One region of the Paenibacillus sp. EKM212P genome, then DNA from elsewhere that is predicted to be linked to it. Evidence: predicted binding sites of a transcription regulator. Region 1 holds the regulator's gene; the other holds the start of a gene.
The links. The regulator LexA, encoded in region 1, represses DNA repair genes until DNA is damaged. The targets are predictions, from matches to a motif close to CGAACATATGTTCG.

Region 1 (10,974 bases):
TCTTCTCGTCATTTAACAAGATTCCATACATGCAGTGATTAAGCAGTTCAATTTGCTTTTCATCCCTAATTCGGATCAAATGTTTTTCTTCTTCGACAATGAGGTACCATTTCGTTTCTGTTTCATCTACATCTACATCTACGTCTACATCCGCATCTACATACAGTATTGATACCGACAAGGGGAATGGCCAGTCAAACCAATGTCCTCGCTTTTCTTCTCTATAACCTTCAAATGCCATGGTTATTTCCCCCTACTTGGATAATTTATATCTAACGTGCTGCGATTGTACGCTTAATTGGAAACTGTTTTACGGAAGTGGCAGCTATCCTCAGCCTTTGGCATCTTGGCACCAATCTGGTGAATGACCTGCTGTTTGAGGCTGGTACTAGCTGGGATACGTCTGTTTAGGCTGGGCTAACGGAGTTGTGAACTCTGGATTTTATTATAAATTTCTCATTTGCTCAGGTTTTTAAAGACAATGCTGGTTCAAGGAAACATTTGCGGCAGCCCTTTTTGACATTGGACGACACAGGCTTTTAGGAATACACACATTAAGTTTACTGCTAGTTCTTACTGGCTCAGGAATATCGCCCCCATATTCTTTCCATGGCTTCACGTACACCATCGTAAACTTCTGCAAAAGTTCAGTGTCGCTTTGGCAACCGTCTAATCCGCTATTGTTGCGCAATAGTTGTATCCTCTTTTATCGTTCATTGTTCTGATCTGTATAGTATACGGAAAACGACAGGTAACAAAGAAGTTGAGCGCTTTGTTACCCGATATCAAAACGCTACTACCAATACTCTACAGTTATTCTACTGAGCAATGACGTGGGCCCAACATGAACGAACTGGAGTTGAAAACAGGTAGCAGTGTAGTGGACATAAAGGCGCGTCTGCTGGCTTTGGAAGAGGGGGACAACAAGAGCGATATACGCTCTATATTGTAATCATAGAGGGCTGGAATGGTGACCCAAAGATCATTACATTTTCTCGTATGGAAATAGGCGCTGTATTAAACCTCCAATGATATGGAGCTTATTTTTTGTACTCGGAATATAATTTGCGCATAACACATCAGGAGGCTGCACTCATGTCTTGAATGTATCTTATTTCTGAAGTGGTTTGTTTCTTATATTTAAAACAAATGGATGGAAAAGATCGGATATATATAATTACATTTTTTCCTATTCTAGATAAGGTGGTAGAATGAAAAAAATAGGTAGGGTCAAAAGTGAAAACCCCTTATTCACAGTCTGTTTTACACCATAACCAAATTTTAATGTGGCTTTGTGTTCTTTCGTTTTTTAGTGTGTTAAATGAAATGGTTCTTAATATCTCTTTACCTGATATTGCTGATGAATTCAATAAAACACCAGCCGTTACAAATTGGGTAAATACTGCCTTTATGCTAAGTTTTTCTATAGGAGCCGCTGTATACGGAAAGCTATCTGATCAGTTAGGTATTAAAAGGTTGCTTCTGTTTGGAATGATAGTGAATTGCATAGGATCATTAATTGGATTTATGGGACATACTTTTTTTCCAACACTTATCTTGGGGCGATTTATACAAGGGATTGGTGCAGCTCCATTTCCTTCACTTGTGATGGTCGTAGTTGCTCGCTATATCCCAAAAGAAAACAGGGGCAAGGCATATGGCCTCATCGGGTCTATCGTAGCAATGGGTGAAGGGATAGGACCGGCTATTGGTGGGATGATTGCTCATTATATTCATTGGTCTCATTTACTGCTTCTTCCTGTTCTAACATTTGTCACTGTTCCCTTCCTGATAAAATTATTGAAAAAGGAAGTCATATCAAAGGGTTCACTTGACATTGCAGGAATCGTGCTTATATCTCTAGGCATTGTAATGTTTATGTTGTATACAACGTCTTACAGAATTTCTTTTCTGGTGATAAGTATTCTTTTCTTCTTGATCTTTTTAAAACATATCAGACAAGTAACCATTCCTTTTGTTGATCCTTCATTGGGGAAAAATACTGCATTTATGATAGGAATCCTTTGTGGCGGACTTATGTTTGGTACCGTAGCTGGATTTGTTTCTATGGTCCCTTATATGATGAAAGACGTTCATCACTTAAGTACCGCAATGATTGGCAGTGGAATTATTTTTCCTGGAACGATGAGTGTTATTTTCTTTGGTTTCCTTGGAGGAGCACTTGTTGATAAGAAAGGTTCCTTACATGTGCTAGCAGTCGGCGTTGCATTTCTTGCCATCAGCTTTTTGATAGCTGCTTTCTTTATTGAAATGACACCTTGGCTGATGTCTATTATTATAGTCTTTGTTTTCGGTGGTCTTTCTTTTATTAAAACAGTAATATCCACTATTGTTTCAAGTAGTTTAAGACAAGAAGAAGCTGGCGCAGGAATGAGCTTGCTTAATTTTATAAGCTTTTTATCAGAAGGAACAGGGATTTCAGTTGTAGGAGGCTTATTATCAATACGTTTTATTCATCAAAAATTTATACCAATCATTAATTTTCCATCTGCTTATTTATATAGCAATATGTTATTGATTTTTACAGTGGTCATTATAATTAGCGGGATTTTAACTGTTATTGTATATAGACGTTCAGTTTCAGATTCCTGATAAGAGCAGAAAAGGATTACATGCTGAAAATGATCGCATCCTCACGTTTGAAGTAAGTGGATACTCTAAATAAATCAAAAGCTCTGCTAACCTTAATTGGTTGGCAGAGCTTTGTTTGCTGATCAGTTTGATTTTAAGCTAATTTGAATGCTTAAACTTATAATACCAAAAAATCGCTTTTTCACGGGCTGTGGAAAAGCTAGAATATAGCATAGTATCAACTCCGCCGATTACAAAGTTATTTTTAGCATAGAATCGACAAGCTAAAACATTCACATCCTGTGTTTCAAGCATAAGACCAACAAGGTTATTCTGCTTAGCCCACTCGGTTGCTTTACTCAATAAGGCTGCTCCGATTCCCTTGTGTCTCCAGTCTTTAGCGACGGCAATATCCTCAATTAGAGCATAGCCATTCCAATTAGTACAAAGTTTAATTTGTCCAACACAGTCGTTCTTATCATAATATAAAAAAATAGATTTTCCTTGTTCATCAATATAACTGATATCAACGTCATCATCCTCATACTGTTTAAAATATGGTTCGGGAAAACTTTCTTCTATATATGTCCAATTATCGTTCTCGTATTTAGGTATAATCCTTCCTGACACAATAAAGCCGTTATTCTCATTTGACTTCTTAAAATCTCCCATATTCGAAAGTGACATTTTAATTATCATGGCTTGTCTCCTCCTGGTTTAATTTCTCTATGCACACTATTCTAAAAGAGAACCACCTTTTCCTGTCTGTTAGATTTATAAAAAGAGCAAAATTGTAGCGACTGTTCAACTATGTGTGATATTCTACGATCTCGTCCGCTTGCTTCAACGATTCATAGCAGTAGTTAGGTGTGCTGTTTAACACTAAAAAAAAGCAGGAAGAATCCTTCCTGCTTTTGCTTGAAAACGATTATTAACGTCTGCGTTGTCTATCATTCACGCTAAACAGATTAACAGCCAGTGCGTTACCTCTTGCACGCGCAACAGCTCTTTGATTCGAACGGATGTTTGATCTTCTTCTTCTCAAATCACGTCTGCAATGTCTTCTGCTCATATGATCACCTCCCTTCAAGGAAATGAAGGTACGGATGAATCTTAGTGGTGTTTATGCTTACGCTTGGAAATTTTGATATTCAAGGCATTGGTTGCTAGTGCATTTCCGCTTCCTGTTTTAGCAGCTGCGGCTTGAAAGACTTTAACGACCAGATATCTGTTTTTTCCGATGCGATGCTTATACGTTTTAACTCTATTTCTGATCATCTGCATGTCTCCTTTGCTTAGGTCTGCTATATACTATGTCAATTATGATAGTAATGTATCAGCATAAATCTATTAAAAGCAAAAAGAAGCTGGTACCTATATTCCTAATGGTTAACAAAAAACTCATGCGAACCTGTCTTCGCCATTTCAACTTTACGTTGCAGAAGAATGTTACAGGCAGGTCGGCATGAGTCTAATAGTGTAGATAAAGATAATAAGCAGTTAGTATGAAAATTATTTACTATTAAGAGTGTTAAGTTTTTTCTCGTAGTACGCCTCTTGAGCAAGAATATGATTCAGTTGTTCAGAGAGCAGTTTATATTCTTGGCTGTCTTCTGGGTAATTGTTTCTTTCGGAAATTACAGCTTCGAGTTGCTTTTCTAAATACCTGAAATGGATAAGTATTTGTATGTACTGAATACGATCGTAGGTTGTTATGTGTGATTTCTCTTCTGCATACAAATGATCCATTGTTGGTACTACACAGTTTATGGCGATAAATATCACAACAAACGCTGAAATTATAATTTTTTTCATTTAATTCCTCCTACAGAGCTATGAGTAATTAATATACCATATTTATCTAAAACAAAGAAAGATCTATTAGTTTTGCCCATCAATATAGCTGCTCAAGATCAGTGGGTGATTATTTGAGATGAGGAGGCTGATTTTATAGTAGAAACAATAGGAATAGGTTGCTGAAATGAAAAAATAGTTGTGAGATACATAGTATACATAATAACAATACAAAACCGGCTTGCCCTAGGCAGCCGGTTTTGTATTAGTGGTTAGAATAACGGGGAAGAAAGAACGAGAAATCAGTGGAAGTCCCGGAAGAGTCCTACAACCTTGCCTAAAATGCTGACGTGTGTCAGGCGAAGCGGTTCAAAGGCTGGGTTTTCAGGTTGAAGCCGGATATGATCTTTTTCTTTGTAGAAGGTTTTAACTGTAGCTTCGTCTTCATCTGTCATAGCTACAACAATATCGCCATTATCAGCGGTCTGCTGCTGACGTACGATTACATAGTCTCCGTTAGCAATCCCAGCCTCAATCATGCTTTCGCCTACAACAGATAACATGAATATTTTATCCTCACCAACAAAGTGTTGGGGAAGAGGAAAGTAATCTTCAATATTTTCTGTCGCCGTAATAGGAAGGCCAGCAGTTACTTTGCCGACGACGGGGACACGACTAATGGAGTAATTAATCAAGTTGCTGTTATCCGATTCGTCTTGACCGAGTAACTCAATAGCCCGTGGTTTTGTAGGATCGCGTCGAATGAGTCCTTTTTTCTCTAAACGATCCAAATGACCGTGAACCGTAGAACTGGAGGCCAATCCGACAGCCTCGCCTATTTCGCGTACAGAAGGGGGGTATCCCTTTAGACGCACTTCATTGCGGATAAATTCAAGAATGGCCTGCTGGCGGCTCGAAATCTTAGACATACCGTATCAACCCCATTTAGTAACGTTTGGGAAAATTATAGCATAGAACCTCCGTTCGTACAAACATAAGTTCTAAATAATCCCTAAAAATAATCGCGAACTTTTGTTCTCTTTTCTATTGAACAAAACAAATGTTCGTGTTATATTGTGAAAACATAAGAACAAACGTTTGGAGGTCGCAGCCAATGATGAAATATAGCACTTATCAAAGTATTTTTCCGATGAATTCAGAAAATTTGCAGGAGACCCGAAAAGAGGGTAGAGCGCATTTTATGCAAATTATTACTAATACTCTTTTAGTTAAGCTTCTTATTTTAGTGATTGTTGCTTGGATTGCAGGGGCAGGTGTACTTACGGTTTTCGCGGCACCTTCAGCTTCCAAGGAAGAAGTGACTAAACTGACCGTACAACCTGGAGATACGTTGTGGGAGATTGCCGCAAATCATAAACCGGAACGAATGGATACACGGGTATATATAGAAGGAATTGTGCGGATTAACGGTTTGGAGGATCGGGGAGTACAGGCAGGTCAGGTACTCAAGCTTCCTAACTTCTGATCTATAGACAATTAGAGCTTGTCAGGGAGCGTAATGCGGGAGCCTTGACAAGCTCTTTTCTACATGTCAAAGTGTATTATATCTTTGCTTTTATGGAGGGGACACAATTTGGATATAGACAGCTTAGTTCAGCGCATCAATGAATTAGCGCGCAAAGCAAAATCCGAGGGTTTGACGGAAGAGGAAGCCACAGAGCGCGCCAATCTTCGGGAAATTTATTTAGGTAACATTCGCCGTAATTTTCGGCAGCAGCTTGAAACGATTGAATTTGTGGACGATGATACATCGAAGGGAAATGACGGGCTGAAGCATTAAAGTTGTTAAAGCGCCCAAGCCTGCAATTTGCCTTTTGTTTTAGGTACCGTTCTCGGTATCTATATAGATCAGCTTTGAGGCAATTGTTTTATTGTAATATATCTGGGAAGGAATTGAGAGATGGCCCGATCATTTGAAAGAAAAGTACGCAAAAACACAGCGCATTTAAATAAATCGCGCAAAAAGCAAGGCATTCAAACCATTAATGGCGCAGGTTCTGCAATGGATATTTTCCGTGGCCGTAACATTACTGTGCCAATTATGCTGGCTGGTCTTTCTGTATTGTACATGCTTATGAGTTACTTTTTGACTAAGACTGGCATGCGAGGAATGGATTGGCTTGTATTCGGCCTCTACTTGATGCTGGCTGTTATCTTTTTCATCCGTCGTCCTTATCTGAAAGTGGGAAAGGATACTCTCTATATGCTGAAAGGTGGTAGAGAACGTCCAATGACGGCTGGGGACATGAAAGCCATCAAGATTGAAAAGGGTTACGTAACCGTTGAAAGAAAAGGTAAGGGCGGTAATTTCATTTTCACAAAATCATTAGGTCGCTATGACACGGATGCCATTGCAGAGCGACTTGAGAAGTTTGCGCTATCCAATCAGATACAGGTGGACAAGAAATAACTGATTTAGCCTGTAGCTCTTTAATAAAGGCCGTATGATGTTATTTCATATAACATGCTGCGGCCGCTTGCTTAATATGGGCACACATAACGATTCAAATACTTAACCGAGCAAATAGGTGTACATATACTGTGGAAAGAGAGTGGATAATTCAGATGACGATTCAGGCGGTAATGTTTGATCTTGATGATACCCTTTTATGGGATGAACGTAGTGTAGAAGAGGCATTTGATGCAGCGTGCCAAACAGGCTCCCGTGAAGCAGGCGTTGATCCGAAAACTCTGGAGGAAGCGGTACGTAAGGAAGCACGCGCTTTGTATGAATCCTATGAAACCTTTAGTTTTACTCAAATGATCGGCATTAACCCGTTTGAAGGATTGTGGGCGAATTTTACAGCAGGTGAGCAACCTGAATTCCGCCAATTGGAACAGTTGGCCCCTGTTTATCGAAAGGAATCATGGCGCAGAGGACTCCAGCAACTAGGGATAGATAATGAGAAGTTGGCGGAAAAGCTAGCTATCCAATTTGCTTCGGAAAGACGCGCGCGTCCACATGTATATGAAGAAACGTTTGAGATTCTAGAACAATTGAAGGGACATTACAAACTGTTATTGCTGACAAATGGCTCCCCTGATCTACAACAGGAGAAACTGGATGGAGTTCCTCAATTAGCTCCTTTTTTTGATCATGTTGTCATTTCAGGTTCATTTGGTCGAGGCAAGCCTGATCCGTCTATATTCCAGCATGCTTTGGGGCTTCTTGGTATTGAGCCTGAACATGCTTTAATGGTAGGAGATAAGCTGACGACTGATATTCAAGGAGCGTTGGCAGCAGGTGTACACTCGGTGTGGGTGAACCGGAACGCTAAAACCAATACCACAGAGATCAAGCCGAAGTTCGAAATCAAGCATCTGTCTGAATTGGACGGAATTATTCAATCGTTAAAGTAAGAAATCCATAATCTTTAGAAACGAGTATTAGAAAAACTCCCTTCGCTCGATTGTTACAGAGCAGAGGGAGTTTTTTTATTCATACAAGGATAAATTCGTAATTATGCTTTAATGAAGGTTGGATCTTCATACGGTTCGGCAATCCAGCCATTTTCTTCGATGAACAATCGGATTGCGACGATCTTTTGATTCTCCATTAAAGTGAAGAAGTGAGGTATATTTTCAGGTACGGAGATAACGTCCCCCGGTGAAAGCTCTACGTTAAAATAGCCGATCTCTTCAGGGCCTTTAATGATGAAGATGCCTTTACCAGCGACAATGGCACGGATTTCATCCTCGGTGTGGGTGTGAATTTGCTCAAACTTGGACAGCAGCTCGTCCAAATTCGGCGTTGCTTCAGATAAAGTGATAACGTCCCATATTTTATATCCGCGACGTGCGGCTAAATCCTTGATTTCGGGTTCAAATGTTTTGAGAACAGCGGCCTTTTGATCATCTGTTAAGGTAAAGTTCTCTTGCAGCTCCCCGGACAATTTGGAAGCATCCCAATGTTCATACAATATCTCGTGACTCTCCAGAAATTCACGTACTTGTTCTTCACCGCTAATTCGTTCGTTCGTATTACGTATTAAGATTTCGGCCATATATTTATTCCCTCTTTTCCACTTGGATTAATGTTGTATAAAGAATACCATGTCTTGAAACGTTGTACAATACAGGATTTCAACATTTTATAATGCAAATGACTATAGCTAAAAGGTCAGGGTTAAGTACGTTCTGTAATGCTACAAACTATAAAAATGGATTAGAGAAGTCGTTTTTACAAAGAACAACCTGTATAAAACGTATGTTTTTACTTCAATCTATCTAAATGATACGGTTTCTGCTAAACTAGGATTTAACGTTTTGCGGGGGTGAAGAAATTTGGATAAAGTTAGCTTGCAGGATGCATTACAACGAAGAATACTCCTTCTTGATGGGGCCATGGGCACCATGATTCAACAGGAAGACCTTTCCCCCGATGATTTTGGTGGGGAAGAGCTGGAGGGCTGTAATGAAATGCTGGTCTTAACGAGACCGGATGTCATTCAAGGGATTCATGAAGCCTACTTGAAGGCTGGGGCAGACCTAATTGAAACGAATACATTTGGAGCAACATCCGTCGTTTTGGCGGATTACGATATACCGGAACGTGCCCGTGAAATTAATCTGGTGGCGGCCAAACTGGCGCGTAACGCGGTGGATAAATATAGCACTGCGGACAAGCCTCGTTTTGTTGTAGGAGCTATGGGCCCAACCACGAAAACCTTGTCTGTCACAGGCGGTGTTACATTTGCTGAATTGATTGACAGCTATCAAGAGCAGGCCTTGGCGCTTATTGAAGGCGGCGTGGATGTACTCCTTTTGGAGACCTCACAGGATACGCTTAACGTCAAGGCTGGAAGCATCGGAATTCGGCAGGCTTTTGAGCAGACAGGTATAGAGCTTCCGCTAATGATTTCAGGCACGATTGAGCCTATGGGAACGACGTTGGCCGGACAAAATATCGAATCCTTTTGCATATCACTTGAACACTTGCATCCAATTTCGATTGGGTTGAATTGTGCTACAGGTCCAGAGTTTATGCGTGATCATATTCGCTCTCTGTCTGAAATGTCCTCTGCAGCTATTAGCTGTTATCCAAATGCGGGATTGCCCGATGAAAATGGCCAATACCATGAATCGCCTGATTCATTAGCACGTAAAATGGCTGCTTTCGCTGAAAAAGGCTGGCTGAATATTGCTGGGGGTTGTTGTGGTACCACGCCTGAGCACATTCGAGTTATGAGTGAAAGTATGGCGCAGTTTGAGCCGCGTCCGCTGGTAGGTCATCATCCTCCTGCCGTATCAGGCATTGAGCCTGTATATATTGAACAGGACAATCGTCCGTATATGGTTGGTGAGCGAACGAATGTTCTGGGCTCCCGCAAATTCAAGCGTTTGATCGTGGAAGGCAAATATGAAGAGGCATCTGAAATTGCCCGCGCTCAGGTAAAAAGCGGAGCGCATGTCATTGATATTTGTGTGCAGGACCCGGATCGCGATGAAATGACGGATATGGAAGCGTTTTTGAAATTGGTTGTAAACAAGGTAAAAGTACCTTTGGTGATTGATACCACGGATATTAAAGTCATTGATAAAGCACTTCAATATTCGCAAGGTAAGGCGATTATTAACTCCATTAATTTGGAGGATGGTGAAGAGAAATTTGAGAAAATGGCTCCTCTTATTCATAAGTACGGCGCCGCTGTTGTTGTTGGAACCATTGATGAACGCGGACAGGCTATTTCACGTGAGGATAAGCTTGAGGTAGCTAAACGTTCTTATGATCTGTTGGTGAACCGTTACGGTTTGGCAGCGGAGGATCTAATTTTTGATACGCTCGTATTTCCAGTAGGAACAGGTGATGAGCAATATATCGGTTCAGCTAAGGAAACGATTGAGGGCATTCGCATTATTAAAGAAGCGCTTCCCGGGGTACATACCATCCTGGGCATCAGTAACGTATCTTTTGGTTTGCCGGAAGCGGGTCGTGAAGTGCTCAATTCCGTCTATTTATATGAATGCACCAAAGCAGGTCTGGACTATGCGATTGTAAACACTGAGAAGCTTGAACGTTATGCATCCATTCCAGAGCATGAGCGGAAACTTGCGGAAGACTTGATCTATAAAACAAATGACGATACTTTATCCGCTTTTGTAGCAGCTTTCCGTAACAAGAAAGTGGAGAAAAAAGAAAAGATATCAAACCTTTCGCTCGAAGAACGACTGGCTTCCTATGTAGTCGAGGGAAGTAAAGAGGGACTCATTCCGGATCTGGAGCAGGCGCTCGTGAAATATTCTTCCCTGGAAATTATTAATGGCCCGCTGATGAAGGGGATGGAGGAAGTAGGACGACTGTTTAACAATAACGAACTGATTGTTGCAGAGGTTCTGCAAAGCGCTGAAGTGATGAAGGCGTCCGTAGCCTATTTAGAGCCGTTCATGGAGAAGAATGAATCCTCAGTAAAAGGTAAGATTTTGTTGGCTACAGTCAAAGGTGATGTGCATGACATTGGTAAGAATCTGGTGGAGATTATTCTATCCAACAATGGTTACCATATCGTGAATCTGGGTATAAAAGTACCACCAGAACGCATTATTGAAGCTTACCGTGAAGAAAAGGCC
Region 2 (10,974 bases), on a different contig from region 1:
ATGCAGCAATCCTGCCCGTCTTGCCAGTACAACGTCTTCGCCCAGTTCCCCGGCCATCAGACCTGTCAAGTATGCAACTTCCATCGAGTGCTTCAATACGTTCTGTCCGTAACTTGTACGGAACTTGAGACGTCCCAAGATCTTGATCAAATCTGGATGCAAGCTATGCACGCCCACCTCAAAGGTGGCCTGTTCACCATACTCACGGATTCGTTCGTCCACCTCTTTACGGGATTTTTCCACCATCTCTTCAATACGAGCCGGATGTATCCGTCCGTCCGCTACGAGCTTTTCAAGCGCAGTACGCGCAATCTCTCTACGAATCGGATCAAATCCAGACAAAATAACAGCTTCCGGCGTATCATCAATAATGAGGTCAATTCCTGTAAGGGTTTCAAGTGCACGGATATTACGGCCTTCGCGCCCGATGATCCGGCCTTTCATTTCTTCGTTCGGCAATGTGACAACAGAAACCGTCGTTTCTGCTACATGATCTGCCGCACAGCGTTGGATGGCCAGTGTGATGATTTCACGAGACTTTTTGTCCGCTTCTTCTTTGGCCTGCTGTTCAATTTCTTTAATCATCTGAGCTGTTTCATGACGAACTTCCTGTTCTACGTTGGTCAGAATAATACTTCTTGCATCCTCCATCGTCAGATTGGAAATACGTTCCAACTCAGTTACCTGACTCTTGTAAATCAAATCAATTTGCTGCTGGGTTTCATCGATTCGTTTCTCTTTGTTGGCCACTTGTTCTTCTTTGCGTTCCAGCGATTCCAATTTTTTATCCAGCGATTCTTCTTTTTGCAGCAATCTTCGTTCCTGTCGTTGAATTTCATTGCGACGTTCACGAGTTTCTTTTTCAGCTTCGGCACGGATGCGGTGGATTTCATCTTTCGCTTCCAATACCGTTTCCTTCTTCAGCGCTTCTGCCTCTTTTTTCGCGTTCTCCACGATTTGCGCGGCAGCTTCTTCCGCACTGGAGATCTTAGCTTCTGCAATAGATTTGCGAATAAAATAACCAATCCCGAACCCAAAGAATAACGCGGCTACAGCAACGAGAACGAACCAGATCGCAGTCATCATACTGTTCACCTCCCCGTTGGTTCCTCCAAGGCATTCCTTGGGACTTTTTGCAATTGTCACATTTACTTTGATCGTCAAACTAAGACAACGACACAAGGTCGTTTCATTTCATATGCACATGCTTTCACATGTACAATTCCGCCTGGCATAGCGGCATCACTTGTTATTTGGCGATGAGAACTCACCGTGGATTCCGCTTTTTTGGAAGGAAAAAGGGCGTTCCACAAGTATCGTTTCATATATATTTTATTATTTGACAAATGGCATTGTCAAGGGAATGCAAACATTAGTAGACTACCATGTAGCTTTCCATGTAATAACTAGCTCATCCTATCCGTTCATACTAGCCAAAGGTTCAGCAGGCGTTTGGCAACTATTCCTCCCACTGCAACAACTCCTCGTCATCTGAAGCAGCGTCATGCTCGGTCGCAGTGAGATGATTCACTACCCGGCGTGTCATATCCCCCGAATATCCGCGTCTCATGAGAAAAGGGTATGTTTTCCTTTTTTTCTCCATTATATCACCACGTACCTGATTCCATTTCTTACGTCCGACCGTCAAAGCGCTCTCCCACTCCTCATTATCGGTGATCTCACCTAACGCTTCGCCAATAGAGGCTTTAGAGATGCCCTTCTGACGAAGTTCTTGCCTAACCCACATCTTCCCCTTACGTTGGCTTGTTATGCGCTGCCTTGCCCATTGACGGGCGTATAAATCATCATCTACGAGTTGTTCCCTTTGCAGTCGAACCATTACTTCGTCAATAACAGACTGATCCAGTTCTTTTTGTAACAAACGCTGGGCAATTTCCTGACGTGTGCGAGGCTTTCGCCCCAAATAGCGAAGCGCAAGTACATAAGCCTGTTGCTTTTCATCTGCCAGAACGATATCTTCCAGTTCTTTTTTATCAAATGACGTTCCTTTGAACATATTGTACTTGATCATTACATCTTCTAATACAGACAGTGAATAAGGACCAAAATGTATGATATACCTTCCACGTTTGCGTCCCTGTCCCTGCTCTACCCTAGTAATCATCAATTCCTCATGATCCGGAAAAAGAGAAATCCCTTGTTGCTTATTTGCTTCCGAAGTGTATTCATCTTCATCGTCCAACTGCAATATATTTCCCTCACTTTGAAATTCACGAAAGCAGCCTTTGAACACCTGCTACGCAAAAGTTAGATTCCACTGACAAAGCAGACTCTAGTTGATGCAAAAATGCCCTGCACAACTGTGCAGGGCATCAGAATCATGCTATTCAAACGGACGGTGCCATAACCCTGGCCCCAGTTCACAAACCAGGATTCACCGAGCTTTATTCAAGCTCCAACAATTCCTGTTCTTCCTTCGCTTGCTGTGCCAACTCTTCTTCTGTAGGCGGAGCAACCGTCGTAATCAGATTGCTGGCCACCCGAATTTTTTGTTCGATCGTACTAGCAATATTCGGATTTTCCTTCAAAAATTGTTTAGCATTCTCACGTCCCTGACCAAGGCGCTCACCTTCGTAGGAATACCAGGCTCCGCTCTTGTCGACAATGTCATGCTCCGTACCGATATCGATCAAGCTACCTTCTTTAGAGATACCCTCACCGTACATAATATCCACCTCAGCCTGACGGAAAGGAGGGGCAACTTTGTTCTTCACGACTTTAATACGTGTGCGGTTACCCACAATGTCGTTACCCATTTTCAAACTTTCAATACGACGAACATCCAAACGTACCGTAGAGTAAAACTTCAAGGCACGTCCACCTGGTGTTGTTTCAGGGTTACCGAACATAACACCTACTTTTTCACGTAGCTGGTTAATAAAAATAGCAATGGTTTTCGACTTATTAATGGCTCCAGAAAGCTTACGCAATGCCTGAGACATCAAACGTGCTTGAAGACCAACGTGGGAATCTCCCATTTCGCCTTCAATCTCTGCCTTGGGCACAAGTGCCGCTACGGAGTCAACAACTACAATGTCTACTGCTCCACTACGTACAAGGGCTTCGGCAATCTCAAGCGCCTGCTCTCCTGTATCTGGTTGCGATAGTAACAACTCATCAATATTGACACCCAGCTTGCTTGCATACGACGGATCAAGCGCATGCTCGGCGTCGATAAAGGCGGCTTGTCCGCCTGTTTTTTGCACCTCTGCGATAGCGTGAAGAGCTACTGTCGTTTTACCGGATGATTCCGGTCCGTATATTTCAATAACCCGGCCTCTTGGAAAGCCGCCCGTTCCTAACGCAATATCCAAAGCAATCGAACCACTGGGGATCGTTTCCACTTGCATATGGGTAGACTCACCCAACTTCATAATGGAACCTTTACCAAATTGCTTTTCTATTTGACGGAGCGCCATATCCAGCGCAGCACGACGATCTGACAATAAACTCACATCCTTCATTGTTTGTACTTTAATAATACCTTGTTTTGACACGCTTGCCAAGCATTTTTTCGAACATACATTCGTTTTTTTTATTCGCACAACTCTCTTCTATAATTACACCTGTCTCTTAAAACAAAAAAAGAACCGCTGGCAAAAGGCTTTGCAACGGTTCTTCCGATAAGATGATTATACCATGAATATCTATCTAAAACAACTCTACGAGTCACACTGTACATAGATGTTTAAGAGAGTTTCTCGTTCTCTACCAGCCTGCGCCACAATCTGTACAGGATTGCTTTAACTGATCGCAGTCGGATTGTTTCACGGTTGCCACTCAGTCTCAGTTCATGTACTTCCGTTTCCTTGTCGCGTTCAGCAATGCCAATATACACTAGACCGACTGGCTTCCGTTCGGAATACCCAGGCCCAGCCACACCAGTAACTGAAAGTCCAAAATCGCTATCCATGATCATTCTCGCCTGCTCTGCAAGCACAAGGGCTACTTCCTTACTCACTGCGCCTGGCGCATGGTCCCCTTCCAAATAATCATAAGGCACGTTGAGTAACTTCATCTTCATTTCATTGGAATAGCACACGATGCCACCTTGAAACATAGCAGCACTGCCAGGTATAGAAGTAATCTGTTCCATCAGCATTCCACCTGTACAGCTTTCTGCCGCACTCACAGTGAGTTCGCGTTTGGCCATTAGATCTACGATAACCTTCTCCAGCGCAACATCCTCGCTTGCATACATATACTCCGAAAGACGCTGCTGAATTTCTACTTCCGTAGCTGTCAACTTAATTAATGCTTCACTTTCGCTGGCCGCCTTGGTGGATATACGGATCGTGACTTCCCCTTCCTTGGCATAAGGAGCAATCGTAGGATCTGTCTGGGATTGGATCAGATCTAACAAATGGGTTTCAAGAGCTGACTCACCGATCCCTGCAAATTTTAGCATTTTCGAATAAATTGGCATTTCCTCACCGCTCAATGCCTGCTGAAGCAACCAAGGTTTCGCATGGTTTGCAAACATGGGTTTGAGTTCCTTAGGCGGTCCAGGCAAAACTACATAAAATTTACCGTCCTGTGCAATCGCGTCGCCCACAGCTAGCCCTGTCTCATTTTCAAGCGGAGTAGCACCTTCAATAGAAAGCGCCTGACGGCGGTTATTCTCGGTCATTTCTACCCCACGGTTACGGAAAAATTGATCTAGCTTGTCCATTGCAAGACGATCTATGTGCAATTTCCGCCCCAATACAACCGCTATCGCCTCTTTCGTCAAATCATCCTGAGTCGGCCCCAGACCGCCGGAAAACAAAATAATATCCGCACGCTTCTGAGCAATTCTTATCGCTTCCTGAAGCCGATCTATGTTATCGCCAACCACAGTCTGAAAATATACATCGATTCCAATTGTAGCCAGCTCTTGTGACAAATATTGAGCATTTGTATTCACTATTTGTCCGAGTAATAACTCTGTTCCTACTGCAATTATTTCAGCTTTCATCAATTCTTCCTCCTGTACTGCGAATATTATGGGAATTATATAAAGAAACAGCAATAAGTTTAGTCCCTATTGCTGTTTCCATAAAATTTATCCTGTTAAACTTTGGAGGAGCTCAGCAAATGGATATTTTTCACGAAATAATCAATACCCGAATAAATGGTGATCAACACTGCTGCCCATATCGCTATTAAATCAAACGGTATACCAAGAAAAACAAACGGGAAATTATTAATGAGCAGCGCTACAATAGCAACGATCTGGATGATCGTCTTTAATTTGCCCCAATTGCTTGCAGCAACCACAGACCCATCCAGTAAGGCAATCTGACGCAGCCCCGTAACCGCAAACTCACGGCTAACAATCACAACGACAATCCATGAATCAATTTTCCCCATTTCTACCAAGGAAACCAAAATAGCGGTTACCAAAAGCTTATCAGCAAGGGGGTCCAACAGCTTGCCCAAATTGGTGACCATATTATTTTTACGTGCCAAATATCCGTCAAGACCATCCGTGCTGGCTGCTACAAGGAAAATGATAGCCGCAATCAGCTGATTATACGGCAGCTTGAAAGCTCCGATCTCAATCGGCGGCGGATAAAAATCAAAGTCCACCAGCAAAGCCAGCATCATCACCGGGATAAGGCAAATCCGCGTTATTGTAATTCTGTTGGGTAAATTCACAACACACTCTCCCCTGATTATCGTACTTGATTACAAATGGCAGTTTTCGGATTAAATTCAATCCTATGTAAATCGCTTTCGACGAGCGCTATACACCTGAATTGTCTGCATTTTCGTTACAAGTATAATATGGCGCAAAACGCATGTCAAAATAACCTGCCGCACATCAAGCAACGTTTTTTCCTACAAAATATTTGAGGGAAAACGGCTTTATTTCATGTTTGTAAATTGAAGCTCCAATGGCAAATCAGCTTTACGTAGCAATTGAATGATCGCCTGTAAATCATCCCTGTTTTTTCCGGTCACTCGGATTTGATCACCTTGAATCTGACTTTTGACTTTTAGCTTGGAGTCCCGAATAAGAATATTAATTTTCTTGGCATTATCCTGATCAATTCCCTGCTTAAGCGAAAGACGCTGACGCACTGAACCTAGAGAAGCGGGTTCCAATTTGCCATACTCCACATTTTTAAGGGACAGACCTCGTTTGGCCATTTTAGATTGCAAAATATCAATCACCGCATTCAGCTTGTACTCGTCTTCCGATGCAATCGTAAGAGCTTCTTTCTCAAGCTTGAGGCTACTTTTGCTATCCTTGAAATCAAATCGAGTTTCAATTTCACGCTCCGTCTGATGAACCGCATTTGTTAACTCCTGCATATCCATTTTGGAGACGATATCAAATGAATTTTCTGAAGCCATCGTTTCACTTTCCTTTCCACAACAAAGTTCAATATCTAATTATAGGCTAGTCATTTACAAAAATCCAATAATCCGTTGACTAAAAAGGCGTTCTTGCCAGTTTTCCTGACAAAAACGCCTTTATTTCAATTACGGTCAAAATATCTAATTATGGCTTCGTGTTGGAGTTCGGAACATATCCAAGAGTCCAAGCACAATGTGAGCAAGACCAAAGCCCAGTATGCCATAGCCCCATGCATTCGGTGTCAGATAATAGCCCAGTAAACTGACAATGATACCGAGCCCAGTCACAATCCAGCTGACGGTCATAACGTATACACCTCACTTTGCGGAAAATGAAATGACTGCCTTTCCAGGAATTACAGTCATTAGTATTTCCTCGCACCAAGGCGTTTATTCACCATCAGTAGTTGTAGAATCTGTACCACTTTGTGCTGAATCCGTACTGCTACCTGTCGTAGAATCTGCAGGTGAACCCGTCACTCCTGCACTCGTTCCGGTCGAAGAAGCTTCTCCTTGCTGGATCAGTACACGTGTAGTCGATTTATTATCTGTTATCGGTTGACCTGCTACGGAAATATCTGTGGCAGAAGACCGTCCTGATTTAATATATAAACCTTCCGGACCAATATCGAAAGACATGGCATCTCCACTTTTAGTCATACCGTAGCTCAGCTTTTCTCCACGGGAATTTTGTCCCTTGTACACTTCAAGCCAGCTTTCACCCGTAGCTTTAATATCAACCTTGGCTGTGGCTCCCGTTGCACTGGAAACTTTGAAAATCGTCGTCTTGCCTTGCTTGCCGTCCTGTGCCACAGTTACACCTTGTTGTGGTGTAGTCGTATCCGGCTGCTGTCCAGTATCTGGAGTAGTAGTAGCATCCGTATTCCCCGTACCATCTGGCTGAGTTTGTCCGGTTTGCCCCGCATCAGGAGTCTGCCCACCAGCACCATTTGGAGCCGTCGCTTGACCATTGTTCGGCTGTGTCGTAGTGGTATCAGGAGTAGACGTGCTTGGCGTTGTACTTGGTGTTGTAATCGGCGTTGTGTTTTCTGCTGTTTTTGGAGTTGAATGGTTGTTGCTCACCCAATAAGCATAAATAACCCCAACAATGAGAACTAGAAAAAGCCACATTAACGCTGTAGGCAACCATTTAAGATTACCAATTGTGGCGGGACGGCTGGAGCGCTTCTGTGTAACAGGCTCCATGACTGCTTCCGGCTCAGGTTCAGGCACATTACTTTGATGCCCTTCCAGAATCTCATCGGGGTTCAACCCGACCGTTTCAGCGTATGTTTTAATAAAAGCTCTGACATAAAAGCTTCCCGGCAGCACTTTGTAATCGCCCGTCTCAATGGCTTCCAGATAACGTTTGCGTATCTTCGTCATTTCCTGAACATCGTCAAGGCTCAATCCTTTTTGCAGCCGGGCCTCCTTTAATTGCTGACCCAGTTCTGACATGTCATCATCTCCTTGTGTAATTACGCTTATTTAAAGATCTTCTGTATAACTGGCTGTAAAGGTATCATAAATAATTTCCTCAGCCGGATTATTGCGAAGTTCAATAATGATATTGAAATCGTCAAAGCTGTATCCTGATTCACGTACAAATACATCAGGATGCTCAATCACTTTAGTACTTGGCATGCTCATGATTTCCTGAAGCAGGTGATAATGTCTTTCATTTGACCGAATTGTACTCACAATACCATCAATAATAAACACATTGTTTGGGTTCATTTCTTCTTCAGAGAGCTGACTGCGCACCGTCTGTCGTAGTAACGTTGAAGACACAAAAGTCCAACGCTTCATTGCGCACACACTACTGGCAATAATGGATTCCGTTTTGCCCACACGCGGCATCCCGCGAAGACCGATCACCTGATTGCCGTCCCTCTTTAATACTTCACCCAAAAAATCGACCAGCAACCCAAGCTCATCGCGTGTAAAGCGAAATGTTTTACGATCATCTGAATCCCGATCGATGTAACGGCCGTGTCTTACTGCCAATATATCAACCAGTCTCGGAGCACGTAAGGCCGTGACTGTAATGTTGCTCGCTTTTTTTAACGTGTCTCCGAGAATGCGTATTTTCTCGTCATCGTCCGTTTCAAGCAACATCCCCCGTCTTTCACCTTCAACACCGTTGATTGTCAGTATATTAACCCCCAGAATACCAAGCATGGAAGCAATGTCTCCCAGCAGTCCGGGTCGATTTTTATGTATCTTGTACTCCATGTACCACTGTTTCGTTTCTTCCGTCACGTTAGCACCTCATTCACATTCAAACCGTCAACAACTCCAAATCAAAGCATTATTGTATCATAAAATAACATCTTTCGACAAAACCAATTATTGAAATTCGATAGGCTACATTGTGTTGTAAGCCTCAATCACGTTTATGATATATAAATTACAATGGAATTACAAGAACAGCTCTGTAACCATTACAGAAAAGCCCCCAAAAGGGAGCTTTTCATGTTGGTTCCTACTTATGCGTTGCTCTTAGCCAATTTAACCATTAGCCGGGCGATGGTGTGACGCTCGTCCTCATCGGCAACTCCCCACAGTTCTTTCAGTGCGCGGTTGGAGTGGTTCGCTGGGTCGACCTTCTCATCCAGAAAATCACCGATTTCATAAGCAAGCTCTGAAATGGTATCTTGGCTGATTCCCAGCTTCTCCGCTTGCTCTACACGCTGACCAAGGAACTTTTTCCAAACATCAAAATTCTGAACAACTGTTGACATACTTAAATCCTCCTTAGATGATTCAGATTTAAAATCAACAGTTATAATATGCTCTTCTCAAACGCTTACTATACTGGTGGATTCCTCCAAGCGCTATCCCTTAAGTCACCCATCCTCCATTAGGACTTATGACCTGGCCATTAATATAACCTGACTCAGGAAGCGCAAGAAAATAAACCAGGGACGATATTTCATCAGGTCGAGCCAACCGTCCGGCAGGAATTTCTTCTTCCAAACTGGTAATTTCGCCTTTATCCAAATGATCCAGCATCGACGTATCCACTGCACCTGGAGCTACAGCATTCACTGTCACCCCGGAAGGTGCTACCTCTTGAGCCAACGCTTTAGTGAAAGCGTTAATGCCTCCCTTGGTGGTGGAATACAACACCTCGCACGATGCGCCACATATCCCCCACACGGAGGAAACATTCACAATGCGGCCATAGCGTTGGGAAATCATATGTGGCATAAAAACCTGCGTGCACATAAAGGTTCCCTTAACATTGACGGCCATCACTTCGTCCCATTCCTCTTCCGAAACATCTGTCAACAGCCCATAATGAGATAATCCGGCGTTGTTCACAAGAATATCCGGCTTCATCCCGTGATTATCCAGCTTTTCCCGCATGCGTTCGATCTGCTCCTTGCTCCGCAGATCCGCTGACACGGTCATTACCTTGCCTGAATAAGCCATGCAACGACGGGCAACTTCATTTGCTTTTTCATGAGACTTCATATAGTGAATGACAACATTCATCCCTACAGCTGCAAAACGCTCAGCAATTGCCGCACCAATTCCGCCACTCGCTCCTGTAATCAGCACCGTTGTATCGCCAATTGCTTTTAATTCTCCGCCCCCGGTGGTCATCGTTTCCCTCTCCCTGGACATTACGGACTCACCACTAGTGATATTGCGAGTTGATCCCACTGGATATGGTCTTTTAGACGGCGATTTACATCCTCAAGCGTGATACTTTCATAAATCGGAAGAAGTTGAAAAAAATCACTGCCCCGGAAGCGATGTCTTGTAAATTCATGTGCAATATTTTCTGGTGAATTGAGTGTACGCAGATAACCACCGATTTTCTTTTTGCGTGCCCGTTCAAAATGTTCTGCTGCAAAGCCCTGCTTCTGAATGGACTCCACCTCTTCACGTATTCTCGCCAACAGCCGATCCGGGTCTTTGGTATCCCCGCCGATTGCAGAGAATGCATATTGCTGCGTACTATTGTACTCATGACCAAAACTGTCCGAAATCAGATCCTCATCGTAGAGCTTTTGATATAGTTGTGTACTGGAACCAAACAGGAGATCAAGCATCAGCTTGGTTTCCAGATCATGACGAAGTAATTCTTCACCCGTTAGGCCTACTTCAGCCTCCTTGAATCCAAACAGTAGCTTTGGCAGAGAAACGGCCAGCTTCACCTCACGACGTGGTTCTGCAACTGTAGTGGGTTCATCGTCGAAAATCCGCTCAATCTCTCCCTGCGGCTTATAGTCCTTTTTGGCCTGATTGTTACGTACCAGCTCTATTACTTCAGCTGGATCCACTCCGCCCACTACAAAAAGAATCATATTGCTTGGGTGGTAGAAAGCTTCATAGCAACTGTACAGCGTTTCTTTTGTAATCGTACTGATGGATTGAACAGTACCTGCGATATCAATATGCACCGGATGAACCTTGTACAACGCCTCGATCAGACCAAAGTAACTCCGCCAATCAGGGTTATCTTCATACATATTAATTTCCTGGCCAATAATGCCTTTTTCCTTTTCTACATTTTCATCTGTAAAGTAAGGATGCTGCACAAAATTGACCAGCGTGGTCAAATTTTCTTGAATACGCTCCGTTGCCGAAAACAGA

Region 2: a site for LexA is predicted at 3,537-3,550, ahead of recA (recombinase RecA). Genes of this name have one in related genera too.

The regions. Positions count from the first base shown of each region.
Region 1 covers NZ_JAAMNR010000002.1:239,500-250,473, reverse strand. Annotated here, with positions in the region: gene G9G54_RS07270 (hypothetical protein) at 1-241, opposite strand, end outside; gene tet (Tet(L)/Tet(K)/Tet(45) family tetracycline efflux MFS transporter) at 1,237-2,613, shown strand; gene G9G54_RS07260 (GNAT family N-acetyltransferase) at 2,752-3,291, opposite strand; gene G9G54_RS07255 (hypothetical protein) at 3,524-3,664, opposite strand; gene G9G54_RS07250 (hypothetical protein) at 3,706-3,870, opposite strand; gene G9G54_RS07245 (hypothetical protein) at 4,105-4,407, opposite strand; gene lexA (transcriptional repressor LexA) at 4,689-5,315, opposite strand; gene G9G54_RS07235 (LysM peptidoglycan-binding domain-containing protein) at 5,504-5,872, shown strand; gene G9G54_RS07230 (DUF896 domain-containing protein) at 5,981-6,187, shown strand; gene G9G54_RS07225 (hypothetical protein) at 6,308-6,817, shown strand; gene G9G54_RS07220 (HAD family hydrolase) at 6,973-7,767, shown strand; gene G9G54_RS07215 (1,2-dihydroxy-3-keto-5-methylthiopentene dioxygenase) at 7,869-8,411, opposite strand; gene metH (methionine synthase) at 8,692-10,974, shown strand, end outside.
Region 2 covers NZ_JAAMNR010000001.1:232,463-243,436, forward strand. Annotated here, with positions in the region: gene rny (ribonuclease Y) at 1-1,086, opposite strand, end outside; gene G9G54_RS01060 (regulatory protein RecX) at 1,460-2,209, opposite strand; gene recA (recombinase RecA) at 2,406-3,467, opposite strand; gene G9G54_RS01070 (competence/damage-inducible protein A) at 3,710-4,978, opposite strand; gene pgsA (CDP-diacylglycerol--glycerol-3-phosphate 3-phosphatidyltransferase) at 5,074-5,661, opposite strand; gene G9G54_RS01080 (YajQ family cyclic di-GMP-binding protein) at 5,872-6,363, opposite strand; gene G9G54_RS01085 (hypothetical protein) at 6,508-6,672, opposite strand; gene G9G54_RS01090 (RodZ domain-containing protein) at 6,757-7,824, opposite strand; gene G9G54_RS01095 (DUF3388 domain-containing protein) at 7,855-8,628, opposite strand; gene G9G54_RS01100 (DUF3243 domain-containing protein) at 8,856-9,110, opposite strand; gene ymfI (elongation factor P 5-aminopentanone reductase) at 9,211-9,978, opposite strand; gene yfmH (EF-P 5-aminopentanol modification-associated protein YfmH) at 9,999-10,974, opposite strand, start outside.